2 regions of the Rathayibacter festucae DSM 15932 genome follow, and region 1 is predicted to be linked to the other one. Evidence: predicted binding sites of a transcription regulator. Region 1 holds the regulator's gene; the other holds the start of a gene.

Region 1 (3,402 bases):
GATCGAGATCCTCCGTCTGATGGACGGGGGTCTCGATACGCCGCCTGCGGCGGCTACTCGACCAGCATGTGGCCCCGCCTGCGGCGGCTGCTTTCGGTCATGTTGATCGAGTAGCCCGCGGAGCGGGCGTATCGAGATCCACCGTCCGATGTGCGTGGGTCTCGATACGCCGCCTGCGGCGGCTACTCGACCAGCATGGAAGGCGGCGTCTCTACTTGAAGAAGGGGATGCTCAGCGGGTACGTGTAGTACTCGCCGGCGCTGGCGCGCACCGAGGCGATGATCGCGAAGACGATCACGAGGATCGGCACGACGAGGAAGACGATGAAGCCGACGAGCACGAAGCTCAGGATCGTCCCGGCGACGTAGGCGATCAGCGTGGTCAGGTGGAAGTTCAGCGCCGTCTTCGCGTGCGCCTCGAGGAAGGGCCCGCGGCCCTTGAAGACGAGGTAGACGATCAGCGACGGGATGAAGCTGAAGAAGATGCCCGTGATGTGGGTGACGATCGCCCAGGTCTTCTCGTCGGCCGGGTTCAGCGGCGGGGCGGGCGTCGAGTAGGCGGGCGGCGGCGGGGGCGGGGTGGCCGACATGGTGATCTCCGTCTCAGGAATCGGCGCGTCGGGCGACCCCGGGCGCTCGGCGTCCATCGTGGCAGAGAGCGAGTCGCGACGGGGGCGGATCCTGGGCGAGCCCCGCCCTCCTTCCTCCTGCGCGGTTATGATTGGCACTCAATCTCGCGGAGTGCCAAGCTCCGCGCGGCGCCACGGCGCCGAGGTGGTCGTGCCGCGAGGCACCCGGAGTCCGGCGGGAGGTCGGTCGTATGGTGACGGAGCGCGGTCTCCAGGTCCTGCGCGTGATCGTGCAGGACTACGTCGCGAACCGCGAGCCGGTGGGCTCCAAGTCGATCGTCGAGCGCCACGCGTTCGGCGTCTCCGCGGCGACCATCCGCAACGAGATGGCGCAGCTCGAGGAGGAGGAGCTGATCGCGGCCCCGCACACCTCCTCCGGCCGCGTCCCCACCGACAAGGGCTACCGCCTCTTCGTCGACCAGCTGACCGACCTGCGCCCGCTGACCGCGGCGCAGCGGCAGGCGATCGAGACCTTCCTCGGCCAGAGCCCCGACCTCGACGAGGTGCTCGTGCGGACGGTGCGGCTGCTCTCGCAGCTCACCAACAGCGTCGCGCTCGTGCAGTACCCCTCCTTCGGCGCGGCGCGCATCCGTCACGTCGAGCTGGTCGCCCTCGCCCCGCGGCGGCTGCTCTCCGTGCTGATCACCGACACCGGCCGCGTCGACCAGCGCGTGCTCGAGACGCCCGAGGACGTCGACGAGCTGCTGCTCGGCGAGATCCGGGCGAAGCTCAACACGGCCGTTCTCGGGCTCGGTCTCGCCGCTGCGGCGGAGACGCTGCAGAGCGCGACCGAGCAGTTCAGCCCCGAGCGCCGCGACGTCGTCGACCCGGTCGTGCAGACGCTGCTCGAGCAGGTCGGCGCGAACCGGCAGGACCGCCTGGTGATGGCGGGCGCCGCGAACCTGGTGCGCACCGAGGAGGACTTCTCCGGCAGCATCTACCCCGTTCTCGAGGCGATCGAGGAGCAGGTCGAGCTGCTGCGCCTCTTCGCCGAGATGACGCCGGACCCGCGCGGCATCTCGGTCCGCATCGGCCGCGAGAACGCGCCGTTCGGCCTCCAGGAGACCTCCGTGCTGACCAGCGGCTACAACACGGCCGGCGGCCAGGTCTCGCGCCTGGGGGTCCTCGGACCGATCAGGATGGACTACTCCGGCAACATCGCGGCGGTCCGCGCCGTCGCCCGCTACCTCTCCCGCCTCCTCGGCGAGGAATGACCCGCTCCCAGACCCTCGCCGGACACCCCCGGCTCCCGACAGGTCCGCCGTGCCCGGCGCACCGACCCACGAACGAAGGACGAAGCCCCCTGTGGCCGATCACTACGAAGTCCTCGGCGTCGACCGAGACGCCTCCGCCGACGAGATCAAGAAGGCGTACCGCCGGCTCGCGCGCGAGCTGCACCCCGACGTCAACCCGAGCGCGGACGCGTCCGAGCGCTTCAAGCTCGTCACGCACGCCTACGACGTCCTGAGCGACGCCCAGCAGCGCCAGCAGTACGACCGCGGCCCGCAGGACGGCTTCCCCGGCGGCGGCGGGCAGGGCTTCGGCGGCTTCGGCGACATCTTCGAGACGTTCTTCGGCCAGGGCGCGCAGGGCTCCTCGCGCGGCCCGCGGTCGCGCCGGGAGCGCGGCCAGGACGCGCTGCTCCGCGTCGAGGTCTCGCTCGACGAGGTCATCTTCGGCACCCACCGCGACCTCGAGGTCGACACGGCCGTGCTCTGCGAGACCTGCCAGGGCTCGTGCTGCCAGCCGGGCACCTCGCCGGTCACCTGCGACATCTGCCACGGCTCGGGCCAGATCCAGCGCACCGTCCGCTCGCTGCTCGGCAACGTGATGACGGCCAGCCCCTGCGGCACCTGCCGCGGCTACGGCACCGTCATCGCCACCCCGTGCTCCACCTGCCAGGGCCAGGGCCGCGTCCGCGCGCGCCGGACCATCCCCGTCGACGTCCCCGCGGGTGTCGACACGGGCCTCCGCCTGCAGATGCCCGGCAGCGGCGAGGTCGGCCCGGCGGGCGGACCGAGCGGCGACCTCTACCTCGAGATCAAGGTCAAGCACCACGACATCTTCAGCCGCAACGGCGACGACCTGCTCTGTACCCTCGAGGTGCAGATGACGGACGCGATCCTCGGCTCGACGACGACCCTCGCGGCGCTCGACGGCGACATCGAGATCGAGGTGAAGCCGGGCACGCAGAGCACCGAGATCGTCACGATCAAGGGCCGCGGCGTCACCAAGCTGCGCGGCAACGGCCGCGGCGACCTCCGCGTCGGCATCCAGGTCGTCACTCCCACCAAGCTGGGGCACCGCGAGCGCGAGCTGGTGCAGGAGTTCGCCAAGCACTACAAGCCACAGAAGCCGGCCCTCACGCACTTCCAGCAGGGGCTCTTCTCCAAGCTCCGCGACCGCTTCCTGGGCTGACCGGATCCGGCGTGGCGCACCACTACATCGACGAGTCGCTCGACTCCGGGGACTTCGTCGCCGGCGGCCGGCTGGAGCTCTCCGGCGCGGAGGCGCGCCACCTCGCGACCGTGAGCCGGATCCGCGCGGGCGAGAGCGTCCGCGTCGGCGACGGCCGAGGCCGGGTCGCCGTGGCCGTCGTCGAGAGCGCGGAGGCGTCGCGGGTCGTCCTCGCGGTCGAGTCGGTCGAGGAGGTGCCCGCGCCGAGCCCGCGCCTCGTGCTCGTGCAGGCGCTCGCGAAGGGCGACCGCGACGAGCTGGCGATCCAGGCCGCGACCGAGCTCGGCGTGGACGAGGTCGTGCCGTGGCAGGCCGCC
Region 2 (3,402 bases), 660 kb from region 1:
CGGTGGCGCCCCTGGATCCTGGTGAGGATCAGGACGGCGCTGCCCCGCCCGGCCAGGCCGAGCTTCCTGCGGAAGCGCGCGGGGTCCACATCGACGCCGCGCTTCTTGATCTCCAGGACGCCGATGCCGCGGGCGCGCAGCTCGCGCGCGAGGGTGCGTTCGTCCAGGGGCAGCTCCGCGAGCACGCGGAAGCTCCGCAGGAACGGCGACGCGGACGGCTCGTCGCCCGTGAGGTAGGCGATGCCGGGCGAGAGCATCCGCGAGCCGCTGGTGCGGGCCAGCTCGCCGAGCAGGCGCGCGCGGATGGCCGACCCGTCCGGCTCGTGCACGAACGCGCCGAGGTCGCCCACCTCCTCGTCGTCGCTGTCGGCCGGTGCGGTGAGCTCCACGGCGCCGGTCGCCGAGAGCAGGAGCGCGGACCGGCGGACGCCCGGCCGAGCGAGCGGACCGAACCACAGGCCCGTCTCGACGAGCTCGCCGTCGACCGACACCCACTGCGCCTCCGCGTCCGCCGGGATTCGCTCGCGGTCGAAGCCAGGCCCGAGCTTCACGCCCACGGGCCGCGCCTCGGCCAGGCCGAAGGCGAAGTCGAGCGAGGGGGAGTAGTCGTCGGGATCGTCGAGGCGCCGGGTCTCCCGGTGGCCGGCGGTGCGGCGGGCCGGGTCCAGGTACACGGCGTCGAAGCCGTCCAGGTCGAACGACTCGGCGTCGCCGTGCACGGCCTGAGCGGAGGGGAACGGGGCGAGGTTGAAGCTGGCGAGGGTCGCGGTGATCTCGTCCGCGTCCACCGCGGTCACCTCGAGGTCGATGGCCGCCATCGCGAGGGCGTCGCCGCCGATGCCGCTGCCGAGGTCGGCGATGCGGGTGAGCCCGGCCGAGGAGAAGCGGCCGGCGTGCAGCGCCGCGACTCGGAGGCGGGTCGCCTGCTCGAGCCCGGCGTCCGTGAAGAGCATCGACCGGGCGAACTCGCCGAACTTCCCGGTCGCCTTCGCCCGCAGCCGAGCCTGGGTCAGCACGGCCGACACCAGGCCGGGGGAGTGGCCGGCGGAGCGGAGCGCGGCGACGGCGCGCACCAGGTCGTCCGCGCGGTAGCCGTCGAGCGAGTCGAGGAGCCGGAGGCCCTCGGGGGAGAGGAGCTCGACCAGCTCGGCGCGTTGCATCCGGCCATGCTAGGCCACGCCCTCCGCACGACGCGGCGCGCCTGCCTGGCACTCTGATTGCACGAGTGCCAGCGGAGCCTCTACAGTGGAGCTAGCACTCTCGGAGCGTGTCTGCCAACGGCGGCGCTCCGCCCCCGTCGTCGTCAAGAAAGAGGTCAACCGTGTCGGTGTCCATCAAGCCGCTCGAAGATCGCATCGTCATCAAGCAGGTCGAGGCCGAGCAGGTCACTGCTTCCGGTCTCGTCATCCCCGACACCGCCAAGGAGAAGCCCCAGGAGGGCGAAGTCGTCGCCGTCGGCCCCGGCCGCATCGACGACAACGGCAACCGCGTCCCGCTCGACGTGGCCGTCGGTGACAAGGTCATCTACTCCAAGTACGGCGGAACCGAGGTCAAGTTCGGTGGGGACGACCTGCTGGTCCTCTCCGCCCGCGACGTCCTCGCGGTCGTGGTCCGCTAGAGACGGATCCCCGAAGGGCCCGGCGACGCGAGTCGCCGGGCCCTTCGTCGTGCGCCCGGTCCTCTTCGCGACCGGTGGCCTGATCCTGACGTCCGGTGACCGTTCCGGGCGGTCCGCGGGCTCCGGGCCTGCGTAGCATCGGACGGGTGCCCGCCTCCCGCCTCCCCGCCGATCCCGCCTCGCCGACGACGGGCGATGCCGCGGCCGGCGAGGGCGTCGAGGCCCTGCCCGTGACGGGCGCCGGCGGCGCGCTGTCGTCGACCGGCCTCTGGTTCGGCTTCGCCGCCTACCTGCTCTGGGGCGCGATGCCGCTCTACTTCATCGCGATGGCCCCCGCCTCGCCGTTCGAGATCGTCGCGCTGCGGGTGCTCTTCTCGCTGGTCTTCTGCCTGCTCCTGCTCACGGTGACGCGCAGCTGGCGCGGCTTCGCGGCGCTCTTGCGCGAGCCGCGGCTGGTCGGCGTGATGGCGATCGCCGGCGTGCTGATCTACATCAACTGGCAGGTCTACGTCATCGCGACGACCACGGGCCACGTGATCGAGGCGGCCCTCGGCTACTTCATGAACCCGCTCGTCACGGTGCTGCTCGGCGTGATCGTGCTGCGCGAGCGGCTGCGGCGGGCGCAGTGGGTCGCGATGGCGATCAGCGCCGTCGCCGTCCTCGTGATCGCCGTCGGCTACGGCTCCTTCCCCTGGGTCTCGCTCGCGCTCGCCTTCTCCTTCGGCCTCTACGGCCTGGTGAAGAGCCGGGTCGGCGGTCGGATGGACGCGGTCAGCGGTCTCACTCTCGAGACGCTCTGGCTCACGCCGCTCGCGATCGTGCAGCTGCTGGTCGTCGGCTCGACCGTCGGGCTGACGCTGGCGACGGAGGGCACGGGGCACGCGCTCATCCTCGCCTCGGCCGGCATCGTCACCGCCGTGCCGCTGCTGCTCTTCGCGGGCGCCGCCCGGCGGCTGCCGCTCTCGATCGTCGGCTTCATCCAGTACCTGACGCCGGTGCTGCAGTTCGTCGTCGGCGCCTTCCTCCTGCACGAGGAGATGCCGCCGGAGCGCTGGATCGGCTTCGCGCTCGTCTGGGCGGCCCTGGCGATCTTCTCAGTCGACCTCGTCTCGGCCGAGCGCCGGAGGCGGCGCGTGACGGTCGGACCTGCGGATCGCGTCGCGGGAGAGCGCTCCGACGACGAAAAGTAACGATCAGGTCGCGAAACGCATCTGAAACACCCCCGTATTGTTCACGGCTTCTCCGAAGGTTAGGTTGGCCGAGCGGTTGCCTCCGGCACCGCTCCCACGACAGAACCTCTCAAGGAGAAACATGCGCGTTCACGCGAAGGCCGGGACGGCCCGTACGCGATCCCTCCGGGCGACCCTGAGCGGGGTCGCCTTCCTGGGCGCCAGCGCTCTCGTCCTCGCCGGTTGCGCCAGCGGCGGCGGCGGAGACGCGGGCACCGACGGCGGCGAGTCCGGCGACCTGTCCCTGAAGATCGGCACGATCCTCCCGCAGACCGGCACCCTGGCCGTCCTCGGCCCGCCCGAGATCGCGGGCGTCGACCTCGCGGTCAAGGACATCAACGACGCCGCTGCCGGCCTCACCATCGATGTCGAGCAGAAGGACTCCGGCGACACCACGACGGACATCGCGACGCAGTCCGCGACCTCGCTGATCGCCGACGGCGCGAGCGTCATCATCGGTGCGGCCTCCTCGGGCGTCTCGAAGACGTTCATCGACCAGGTGACCCAGGCGGGCGTCGTCCAGATCTCGCCGGCCAACACCTCGCCGGACTTCAC

What was found. The regulator HrcA, encoded in region 1, represses chaperone genes, less so after heat shock. The targets are predictions, from matches to a motif close to TTNGCACTCGNNNNNNNCGAGTGCNAA.
Region 2: the regulator HrcA is predicted to act here: its motif matches at 1,206-1,232, upstream of groES (co-chaperone GroES).

What each region holds. Positions count from the first base shown of each region.
Region 1 is NZ_CP028137.1:858,689-862,090, forward strand. Features, by position in the region: gene C1I64_RS04000 (DUF4870 domain-containing protein) at 212-589, opposite strand; gene hrcA (heat-inducible transcriptional repressor HrcA) at 820-1,842, shown strand; gene dnaJ (molecular chaperone DnaJ) at 1,934-3,046, shown strand; gene C1I64_RS04015 (16S rRNA (uracil(1498)-N(3))-methyltransferase) at 3,058-3,402, shown strand, end outside.
Region 2 is NZ_CP028137.1:203,473-206,874, forward strand. Features, by position in the region: gene C1I64_RS01045 (class I SAM-dependent methyltransferase) at 1-1,160, opposite strand, end outside; gene groES (co-chaperone GroES) at 1,322-1,618, shown strand; gene rarD (EamA family transporter RarD) at 1,849-2,808, shown strand; gene C1I64_RS01060 (ABC transporter substrate-binding protein) at 2,930-3,402, shown strand, end outside.